Linked DNA regions of Acuticoccus sediminis. The main gene of each other region encodes a partner of the protein of the gene in region 2 in a complex. Links are inferred from orthologs where the notes say so. Each region holds a gene or a part of one and is shown on either strand. Other genes may lie near its edges.

The links. The genes of interacting proteins can lie anywhere in the genome.
Region 1: the proteins of DLJ53_RS22640 (region 2) and dnaN are in contact, whole or in part, in a solved structure (PDB 1OK7), measured with the Escherichia coli proteins. The link is inferred for Acuticoccus sediminis from one-to-one orthologs.

What each region holds. Positions count from the first base shown.
Region 1 is NZ_QHHQ01000005.1:345,926-348,757, reverse strand. It holds dnaN (DNA polymerase III subunit beta), read left to right. Parts: upstream 1-773; coding sequence 774-1,892; downstream 1,893-2,832. Other genes in the region: recF (DNA replication/repair protein RecF), read left to right, coding at 1,909-2,832; dnaA (chromosomal replication initiator protein DnaA), read left to right, coding at 1-551. UniProt on the Escherichia coli protein: Confers DNA tethering and processivity to DNA polymerases and other proteins. Acts as a clamp, forming a ring around DNA (a reaction catalyzed by the clamp-loading complex) which diffuses in an ATP-independent manner freely and bidirectionally along dsDNA.
Region 2 is NZ_QHHQ01000005.1:222,015-229,564, reverse strand. What follows is about bases 4,672-7,550. They hold DLJ53_RS22640 (DNA polymerase IV), read right to left. Parts: upstream 6,850-7,550; coding sequence 5,494-6,849; downstream 4,672-5,493. Other genes in these bases: DLJ53_RS22630 (response regulator), read left to right, coding at 7,301-7,550; DLJ53_RS22635 (DUF3572 domain-containing protein), read right to left, coding at 6,851-7,240; DLJ53_RS22645 (transporter substrate-binding domain-containing protein), read left to right, coding at 4,672-5,515. In the rest of the region: DLJ53_RS22675 (S-(hydroxymethyl)glutathione dehydrogenase/class III alcohol dehydrogenase), read left to right, coding at 1-252; DLJ53_RS22670 (hypothetical protein), read left to right, coding at 252-629; fghA (S-formylglutathione hydrolase), read left to right, coding at 626-1,465; DLJ53_RS22660 (c-type cytochrome), read left to right, coding at 1,653-2,033; DLJ53_RS22655 (hypothetical protein), read left to right, coding at 2,389-2,988; ilvC (ketol-acid reductoisomerase), read left to right, coding at 3,132-4,151; more of DLJ53_RS22645, read left to right, coding at 4,304-4,671. UniProt on the Escherichia coli protein: Poorly processive, error-prone DNA polymerase involved in translesion repair and untargeted mutagenesis. Copies undamaged DNA at stalled replication forks, which arise in vivo from mismatched or misaligned primer ends.

The DNA.
Region 1 (2,832 bases), 120 kb from region 2 along the record:
TCGTGGAACTGACGCCGCCGGACTACGGCATGCGCAAGGCGATCCTCGAGCAGCGGATCGCGGCCCAGCGCGAGATGTTCGACGACCTCAACTTCCCGGAGGAGGTCATCGACTTCGTCGCCCGCTCGATCACGACCAACGGGCGCGACCTCGACGGTGCGGTGAACCGCCTCGTCGCCCACAACCAGCTGACCTCGGCGCCGATCGACCTCAAGATGGCCGAAAACGCGCTGCGTGATCTGCTTCGCGCCCGTGAGAGCAAGAAGCCCAAGATCGAGGACATCCAGCGCGTCACGTCGCAGCACTTCAATGTGTCGCGGCAGGACCTCGTTTCGGCGCGCCGCACCAAGGTGATCGTGCGCCCGCGGCAGATCGCGATGTATCTGTCCAAGACACTGACGCCGCGCTCCCTGCCGGAGATCGGCCGCCGCTTCGGCAACCGCGACCACACGACCGTCCTGCATGCGGTCCGCAAGGTCGAGGACCTGATCACGAAGGACACCCAGATGGCCGAGGACATCGAGACCTTGAAGCGTCTCCTCGACCAGTAAGACACCAGCGTTCCGTATCAGTGAAGGCCCGGATCCCTCCGGGCCTCTTTTTTTGCCCCGAGCGGGGATCAGTGCCCTTCGGGGGGCTGACATTCTCGGCAATTTGTGGACCGATGGTGCCGCAGACGCGTTGCCGGGTGCCAAGTCTTGCAACCACGGCCACCATCTGGTCAACGTACCCTCCCAGCGGGTATCCCCGCGCCTTTCCGACGGACTCCCGGTATGCGTGCGACCCTCGAACGGGCCCATCTGTTGAAGCCCCTCAGCCACGTCCAGCGGGTCGTTGAGCGCCGCAACACGATCCCCATTCTGTCAAACGTGCTCATCCGGGCCGATGGGGCGTCCCTGACGCTGAAGGCCACCGACCTCGACCTCGAGCTCGTCGAGACCGTGGAGGCCGGGGTCGAGCAGCCCGGCGCCATCACCGTCCCGGCCCACATGCTGCACGACATCGTGCGCAAGATCCCCGAAGGCGCCCGCATCGCGCTGGAGACCAACCCGGACGGGTCGACCATGACCCTCACCGCCGGCCGCTCCCGCTTCGCCCTGCAGATGCTGCCCGAGAGCGACTATCCGGACATTTCCGGCGGGGAGTTCACCAACTCGTTCAAGCTGAAGGCCGCCGACTTCAAGTGGCTGATCGACCGGACGCAGTTCGCGATCTCCACGGAGGAGACGCGCTACTACCTGAACGGCATCTACTTCCACACCGTCGACACGCCCCACGGGACCATGTTCCGCGCCGTCGCGACCGACGGGCACCGCCTCGCCCAGGCGCAGATCGAGGCGCCGGACGGCGCCGCCGGGATGCCCGGCGTCATCGTACCTCGCAAGACCGTCGGCGAGCTGCAGCGCCTGATGGACAATCCCGAGGTCGAGCTCACGGTCGAACTGTCCGACACCAAGATCCGGGTGTCCTTCGCCAACGTCGTGCTGACGTCCAAGCTCATCGACGGCACCTTCCCGGACTATGACCGGGTGATCCCGAAGAACAACACCAAGATCATGCACGTCGACCGGCTGGACTTCGCCTCCGCCGTCGACCGCGTCTCCACCGTCTCCTCGGAGCGGGGCCGCGCGGTGAAGCTGTCGCTGACGGACGGCGCGCTGACCCTCTCCGTCATCAACCCGGATTCGGGCACCGCGACGGACGAGCTGGTGGTCGACTTTGACAGCGAGCCGCTCGATATCGGCTTCAACTCGAAATACCTGCTCGACATCACGAGCCAGCTCTCCTCCGAGAACGCGACGTTCGCGCTCGCCGATCCCGGCTCGCCGACGCTGATCCACGACGGTGACGCGGAGAAGACCCTTTACGTGCTGATGCCGATGCGCGTCTGAGGACGCGCCGATCCGCGTGGCACTCCCGGAGCCGCCGCCCGCACGCGTCCGCCTGACGCGCATCGGCCTCTCCAATTTCCGCAACTACACCGAGGCCCGCCTCACCACCTCGCGCGACCATGTCGTGCTCGCGGGACCCAACGGGTCGGGCAAGACCAACGTTCTCGAAGCGATCTCGCTGCTCTCGCCGGGGCGCGGGCTGCGCCGCGCGACCTATGCCGAGATGGTCCGCCAGGGCGCGCCGTTCGAGACCGGCTGGGCGGTGTCCGCGCGGGTCGACAAGGGCGGGGAGGAGAGCGCCATCGGCACTGGCCTCCAGGGGGAGGGAAGCCGGCTGGTGCGGATCGACGGCGCCGACGCGCGGCCCGACGACCTCACCCGCGTCGCCCGGATCCTGTGGCTCACCCCGGCGATGGACGGCCTCTTCAGCGGCGGCACCTCCGACCGCCGGCGCTTCCTCGACCGGCTGGCCCTCGCGCTCTTTCCCTACCACGGCCGCCGCGCCAACGCGTACGAGCGCGCCATGCGCCAGCGCAACAAGATGTTCGAGGACGGCGTCTCGGATCCCTCCTGGTACGAGGCGGTGGAGCGCGAGATGGCCGAGCACGGCGCCGCGATGGCCGCCGCGCGGGTCGAACTGATCGTCAAGCTCAACGCGGCGCAGGCCGTGCGGGCGGCCGCCGGCGGCGATTTCCCGCAGGCGGTCCTCGCGCTGAACGGCGACGAGGGGGATGCGGACGGGGCCGCCTTCGCGCGGCGCCTGCGCGACGGGCGGACGCGCGACAGGGCGGCGGGGCGGACGCTCTCCGGGCCGCACCGCGTCGACATGTCGGTGACGCATGTCGAGAAGGACATGCCGGCGGCGCTCGCCTCGACGGGGGAGCAGAAGGCGCTCCTGATCGGCATCGTCCTCGGCCACGCGGCGCTCGTCACCCGCGTC
Region 2 (7,550 bases):
ATCGGTGTCGCCGGCGCGGGGCAGGAGATCTCCACGCGGCCCTTCCAGCTCGTCACCGGCCGCGTGTGGCGCGGCTCGGCCTTCGGTGGCGCCCGTGGCCGCACCGACGTGCCGAAGATCGTCGACTGGTACATGAACGGCAAGATCAACATCGACGACCTCATCACGCACACGATGCCGCTCGACGAGATCAACAAGGGCTTCGACCTCATGCACGAGGGCAAGTCGATCCGCGCGGTGGTCGTCTACTGATGTCGGTGCTGGTCCGGCTGGGTGTGGCGGCGCTCTTCGCCGTCCACATCGCCAGCGCGTACGCGGCTGCCGCCGAGCCGCTGTCCTTCACGGTCGAGGGCGACAGCTACGTGGTGCCGCGGGACGACCTCGTCAGCGTCGAGACGCACGAGACGGGCGGGCTCACCTTCTGTCTCGCCCCCGGCGCGGAAAAGGCGCTGACCGACTTCACCGCCCGCCATCCCGACGAGACCGTGTCCATCGCCATCGGCGACACGAACGTCTTCTACCTGAAGATCGTGAAGCCCTACGGCGGCGGCTGCATCAACTGGCCGCTCCACCCGAAGGTGGCGCAGAACTACCGCAACATGCTGCTCGGCGAGGTGACGGCCCAATGACGGTGTCGATCCTCTCGCGTTTCGCCGCGCACGGCGGCCGACAGCTGGTCGCGCGGCACACCTCCCGCGCGACCGGGACGGAGATGACCTTCGCGATCTTCCTCCCGCCGCAGGCCGACAGCGGGCCCTGCCCGGTGGTCTGGTACCTGTCCGGTCTCACCTGCACCCACGCCAACGTCATGGAGAAGGGGGAGTACCGCAAGGCGGCGGCCGAGGCCGGGCTGATCGTGGTCTGCCCCGACACCAGCCCGCGCGGGGAGGGCGTCGCCGACGACGAGGCCTACGACCTCGGCCAGGGCGCGGGGTTCTACGTCGACGCCACGCAGAAGCCATGGGCGACTCACTTCAGGATGAAGACCTACATCGAGGTCGAGCTTCCCGAGGTGGTCGCGGCGAACTTCCCCGTGGACCTCGACCGGCAGGGGATCTTCGGCCACTCGATGGGCGGGCACGGGGCGTTGACGATCGCGCTGCGCAATCCCTCCCGCTTCCGCTCGCTCTCGGCGTTCGCGCCCATCGTCGCCCCGTCGCAGGTGCCGTGGGGGCAGAAGGCCTTCCCCGCCTACATCGGCCCCGACCCCGCCAAGTGGCGCCGTCACGACGCCGTTGCGCTGATCGAGGACGGGGCGCGGTTCCCGGAGATCCTGGTGGACCAGGGCGAGGCGGACACGTTCCTCGCCGATCAGCTCAAGCCCGAGCTCCTCGCCAGGGCGTGTTCGGACGCGGGGATCGGCCTCACACTGCGGATGCAGCCGGGGTACGACCACTCCTACTACTTCATCTCGACCTTCATGCCCGATCACATCGCCTGGCACGCCCGGCGTCTGGCGGCCTAACGATGGGTCCGAGGCCGCGGGGTGTCGATCGGGACGGGCGCGCCTGCGCCCGGGCCGGGAACGCGGCGCACGACCGGCCGGGGTTTTCGACACTTTCGGACGATGGCACCCCGACTTTGCGCGATTTCATGTCGCGCTTTGCCGCCGCTGCCCTAGAACAATTCCACGTCTAGTTTGGAGGAACACAATGAAGAAGCATGTGCTCGCCGCCGCGGCCCTCGCCGCGCTCGCCGTCGCCCCGCCGGCGATGGCGCAGGACCCGGCCGCCGGCGAGAAGGTCTTCCGCATGTGCATGGCGTGCCATGCTGTCGGCGAGGGCGCCAAGAACAAGATCGGCCCCGAGCTCAACGGAATCATCGGCCGCCAGCCCGGCCACATGGAAGGGTTCCAGTATTCCCCGGCCATGGTCTCGTTCGGCGAAGGGAAGGTCTGGGACGAGGCGCTGCTCGACCAGTACCTCGAGAATCCCCGCACCGTCGTGAAGGGCACGAAGATGGCCTTCGGCGGCCTGCGGCGTCCGGAGCAGCGCGCCGACGTCATCGCCTACCTCGCGACCTTCTCCCAGTAATCGCGGACGGCGCCCGCCGACGGCGCGCCACGCCGCACCCGCCCGGGTCGCGGCGTGGCCGGCTCTCCTGCGGCCTGAGGCGGCCGAACCGCCCGCCATTCCCGCACGTCCCGGGCCTGTCGGGACCTCATCCTCACCGCGCGGGGGGTGAGATGTCCCGGCGCGGAACATAAATCGAACAGAGTTGCGCCGGTCACGGATACTCAGCGGATCTGCGCTGTACTGTCTCCGTGGATCTCCGTGTGTAAACAATCACCCGCCGAATATGCTTTAGAAGTCGTCAACACTTTCGCTCCATTGTGGCGGCGTCTGAGGACTTCGGCTGTCCTCCCCACTCCATTGGAGGTGGATGAGAATGTGGTTCTTCACTGAGTTTCTGGAGCGTTATACCCGCAACTTTACGCGTTCCATCATGCGTATGGCCGCCGCGGAATTCGAGGCGAACCAGAGAGTTGCCTCCGGAATCACCCTGGCGCGGGACGGCAACAACATGATCCTGCCGGAGCGCTCGCTCAATGTCCCGCCGGCCTACGTCCCCGAGCGGCGCGCGGCGGCCTCGACCGACGCCGCCCCCGCGGCCGACGCCCACCAGGAGGCGCTGCAGCCGGCGGAGAACGCGCACCACGCCAGGAGCGAGCCGAAACCTGCCCGGCGGCTGATCACGCTGGCCACCATGCCGGTCGGCGTGCGTGGCGAGCTGGTGCTGCGCTACATCGAGGCGTTCGGCGAGACGCCGGCCGCGGAGGCGGAAGCGCTCATCGACAGGCTGGGCCGGGACAAGAAGATCCGCATCGCCGAACTGCAGCTCATCGTCGCGGAGGTTCTCGCCGAGGCGGTGACCCGCCGCACCAAGACCGAGCACCTGGACGCGCTGCGCCTGCGCCTCGTCCCCGAAGCGGCCTCCCCGGGCACCTCGGCGGGCGTCCAGGCGCGCCCGGAGCTTCGCCCCAACTGATCCGAATCTGTCCGCGCAGGCGGCAGAATCAGATCAATTCGTGCGCGTTACGCCCAAGGCATTCACAATCCCGTCGTAAACCGTCTATGAGGGTCGCGACGGGAGGTCACGCTCCCAACTCATCAAACCAGTAGGGAGCAACTATGCGCGTCTACTACGACCGCGACGCCGACATCAGCCTGATCAAGGGCAAGAAGATCGCTGTCGTCGGCTATGGCAGCCAGGGCCACGCCCACACCCTCAACCTGCGCGATTCGGGCTGCCCCGACATTGTCGTGGCGCTGCGTCCCGGCTCCGCCTCCGCCAAGAAGGCCGAGGCCGAGGGCATCAAGGTGATGACGGTGGAAGAGGCCGCCAAGTGGGCCGACGTCGTCATGATGCTGACGCCGGACGAGCTTCAGGGCGACATCTACGCCGACCAGCTGCACGAGAACATGAAAGAGGGCGCCGCGCTCCTCTTCGCGCACGGTCTGAACGTGCACTTCAACCTCATCGAGCCGCGCAAGGACCTCGACGTCCTGATGGTCGCGCCGAAGGGGCCGGGCCACACGGTGCGCTCGGAGTACCAGCGCGGCGGCGGCGTGCCGACCCTGATCGCCATCGCCCAGGACGCCTCCGGCAACGCCCACGACCTCGGCCTGGCGTACGCCTCGGCGATCGGCGGCGGCCGTGCCGGCATCATCGAGACCACCTTCAAGGAAGAGTGCGAGACCGACCTCTTCGGCGAGCAGGTGGTGCTGTGCGGCGGCCTCGTCGAGCTGATCCGCGCCGGCTTCGAGACGCTGGTGGAAGCCGGCTACGCCCCGGAGATGGCCTACTTCGAGTGCCTCCACGAGGTGAAGCTGATCGTCGACCTCATCTACGAGGGCGGCATCGCCAACATGAACTACTCGATCTCCAACACCGCCGAGTACGGTGAGTACGTCACCGGCCCGCGCATCATCACCGACGAGACCAAGGCGGAGATGAAGAAGGTGCTGACCGACATCCAGTCGGGCACCTTCACGCGCAACTGGATGCTGGAGAACAAGGTCAACCAGACCTCGTTCAAGGCGACGCGCGCGAAGAACAACGCGCACCAGATCGAGGCGGTCGGCGAGGGTCTGCGCGCGATGATGCCGTGGATCAAGGAGAAGGCGCTCGTCGACAAGGAGCGCAACTAAGCGCTTGGCGCCGCCCGCGATCGAAGGGCGGCGCATTCGACCCGGCCCCGGCCGACGGCCCGGGCACCCGGGCTGCCAAGGGTTTCGGCGCGCCGGTCGAGCCGGTCGCGCCGCCCGCACCGTGGGACCCACGAGGTCGCAGGGAATTCCCCGTGGATCGCATCGCCCAACTCGCTCGCCGGCTCGTCGCTGTCGCCGCACCCGCCGCGCTGAGCGTCATGCTCGTCGCGTTGAGCGCCGCCGTGCCCTCCGGCGCGTGGGCCGAGGGCCCTGGAGGGGTGCCGGACGCGCCGGCAGCCGCTGCCCCGCAGTCCACGCCCGCGGATACGGCGCCTGAGGCCCGTCCCGCCGCGTCCGGCGGTGAGGCGCTGGCGGACCGGGTCGTCGTCATCGGCCTGGCGGAGCGGCCGCCTTACGCGATGCGTGCGCAGGACGGGAGCTGGCAGGGCATCGGCGTCGACCTCTGGCGGATGACCGCCGAGCGGCTGGGCCTTGCCTACCGCTTCGAGGAGGTCGCGATCGAGCAACTGGCCGACGCCCTCTCCAGGGGACGGATCGACATCGCCCTGCCGCTCGACGCGACACCGGAGCATGAGGCCGTCGTCGACCTGCTGTTCCCCTTCTACACCTCGACCCTCGCCATCGCGACGGAGAAGGGCTCGACCCCCTGGCTCGTCATGCGGGAGCTCGCGACCTACCAGTTCCTGCGCATCGTCCTCTTCATCAGCGGCGTGCTGCTGGCGGTGGGCGCGACGGTCTGGCTCGTCGAGCGGCGCCACAACCGGCAGTTCGACCGGCGGACATTGCGCGGGCTCGGGGACGGCTTCTGGTGGGCCGGCGTCACGCTGACGACGGTCGGCTACGGCGACAAGGCCCCCGTCACGGCGCTCGGCCGGGCGCTGGCGATGATCTGGATGCTGGTCGGGCTCGGCGTCTCGTCGGCGCTGACCGCGTCGGTCGTCGCGGCGATGAACATTGCCAGCGGCGGCGATTTCAACATTCCGGCGGACCTGCGCGACATGCGCGTCGCAGTGGTGGCGGGGAGCACGTCGGAGCTCTACCTGCGCGGCCACAGCCTCGAGGTCATGCCGACGACGGGGCTCGGCGATGCGCTGAAGGCGCTTCGCCACGGGGAGGTGGAAGCCGTGGCGGCCGGCTCGGCGGAGCTTCATGCGGCGATCGCCAGGGAAGGGGTCCGGCGCGCCCTGGTGGCGACCACGCGCGACCCGCAGTACGTCGCGATGGCGATCCGGCAGGACACGCCGAAGGCGTTCAGCGAGGCGCTGGAGCGCGCGGTGCTGGCCCAGGTGACGAGCCGCGCCTGGTGGGCGCTCGTCGCCCGCTACGTTCCCGAATCGCCCTGAGGCGGCTTGCCGGGCTTCGGTCCGCCCGGCGCGGCGAGGTCCTTCGCCGAGGCGGGACGCCGCCGCGGGTGTGACAGGGAGAGGCCCGTCATCACCGCGTCGTCGCCGAAGCGGGCACGCAGCGCGTCCATCGCCTTCTCGGCCTTGCCGAGGCGGGTGCGGGCGGGATCGAAGAGTTCCTCGCCGTCCGCCTCGCCGGCCGGGACGAGGCCGCTGACGCCGATGCCGATGAGGCGGTAGCGCTGCCCCTCGGGTTCGGCCAGCAGCAGCGACTTGCCGACCGCGAAGATCCGGTGCGCCATCGCCGTCGGCGCGTCGAGGCTCTCCGAGCGGGTGATGGAGCGGAACTGCGGCGTCTTCAGTTTCAGCGTGATGGTGCGCCCGCCGATCTCCGCCGCCTTGGCGCGCGTCGATACCTTCTCGGAGAGGTGGCGCAGGATCGCGAGGAGCGTGTGGCGGTCGGAGAGGTCGACGTCGAACGTCTGCTCGGCCGAGACGGACTTGCGCTCGCTGGCCGGGTCGACGACGCGGTTGTCCTCGCCGTGGGCGAGGCGCTTGAGGCGCTGCCCGGTCTCGCCGAAGCGGCGCATCAGGTCGGTGAGGTCCGCGCGCTGCACGTCCCGCACGAAGGTCACGCCGCCCTGCTGGAGCTTGCGTGCCGCGGCCGGTCCGACGCCGGGCAGGCGCGTCACCGGCTCGTCGGCAAGGCGCGCCTCGGCGTCGCTCCGGCCGATGACGGTGTAGCCGCGCGGCTTGTCGTGGTCGGAGGCGAACTTCGCGAGGAACTTGTTGGGGGCGAGGCCGACCGACACGGTGATGCCGATGTCCGCCTCGATGCTCCTCGCGAAGCGGGCCATCACCGCCGCGGCCGGGGCCCCGTGGAGCCTCTCGGTGCCGGAGAGGTCCAGGAAGGCCTCGTCGATCGAGAGCGGCTGCACGAGGGGCGTGAGGGCCTTCATGCGCTCGCGCACCTCCCGGCCGACGGCGACGTACTTCTCGAAGTCGGGGCGCAGCACGACCGCGTCCGGGCAGAGCTGGAGCGCCTTGAACATCGGCATCGCCGAGCGGACGCCGTGGATGCGGGCGAGGTAGCAGCAGGTCGAGACGACGCCGCGCCGGCCGCCACCGACGATGAGCGGCACGTCGCGCAAGGACGGATCGTCCCGCTTTTCCACAGAAGCATAGAAGGCGTCGCAGTCGACGTGGGCGATGACGAGGCGCGTCATCTCCGTGTGGCGCACGAGGCGCGGGCTGCGGCACCGCGGGCAGCGGGCCGGGGTGTCGTAGGGGAGGATCGCCGCGCAGTCGCGGCAGAGCGCCGCGGCGGCGCTCATCTCATGCCCAGTCGTCGTGGGGGCGGGGCGGCCAGCCGTCGTCGCCGACGGGTTTGGAGCCCACGTCGATCGGCTCGTTGGGGCGACGCTCGAGGGCCTGGCGGGCGCGCACGATGGCCTCGGGCGTCGTCTCCTGCGCCTCGGCGACGGCGAGCAGGATGCGCTCGTCGGCGAGGACGAAGTCGAGGAGGCCGGCGACGAAGGTGGGCGAGGCCGCGGCGTCACGCAGCGAGGTCGGATCGAGGCCGGTGAGCGCGAAGAAGCGGCTCATCGTCTTCGGCTCGGTGGCGAAATAGGATAGAGCGGCGATGGCGATCGTGCCCGCGTCGGGGTCGTCCGCCTGGCGGCGCGACCTGGGAGCGGGATGGCGTGGCGAGCGACTTGACGGCACGGTTATCGCCCCACACACACGAGAGGCCGCCACGTCGGCGCGGTCACAGAGGAAGTGCGCATGGCCCACAGGGTGCTCATCGTGGAAGACAACGAGCTGAACATGAAGCTCTTCCACGATCTGCTCGAGGCGAGCGGGATGGAAATCCTGGAAACGCGCAACGGGATCGACGCCTTGAAGGTGGCCAAAGAACAGCGGCCGGATCTCATCGTGATGGACATCCAGCTGCCTGAGATGTCCGGCCTCGAGGTGACGGAGCAGATCAAGTCGGACCCCGACCTGAAGCCGATCCCCGTCATCGCGGTGACGG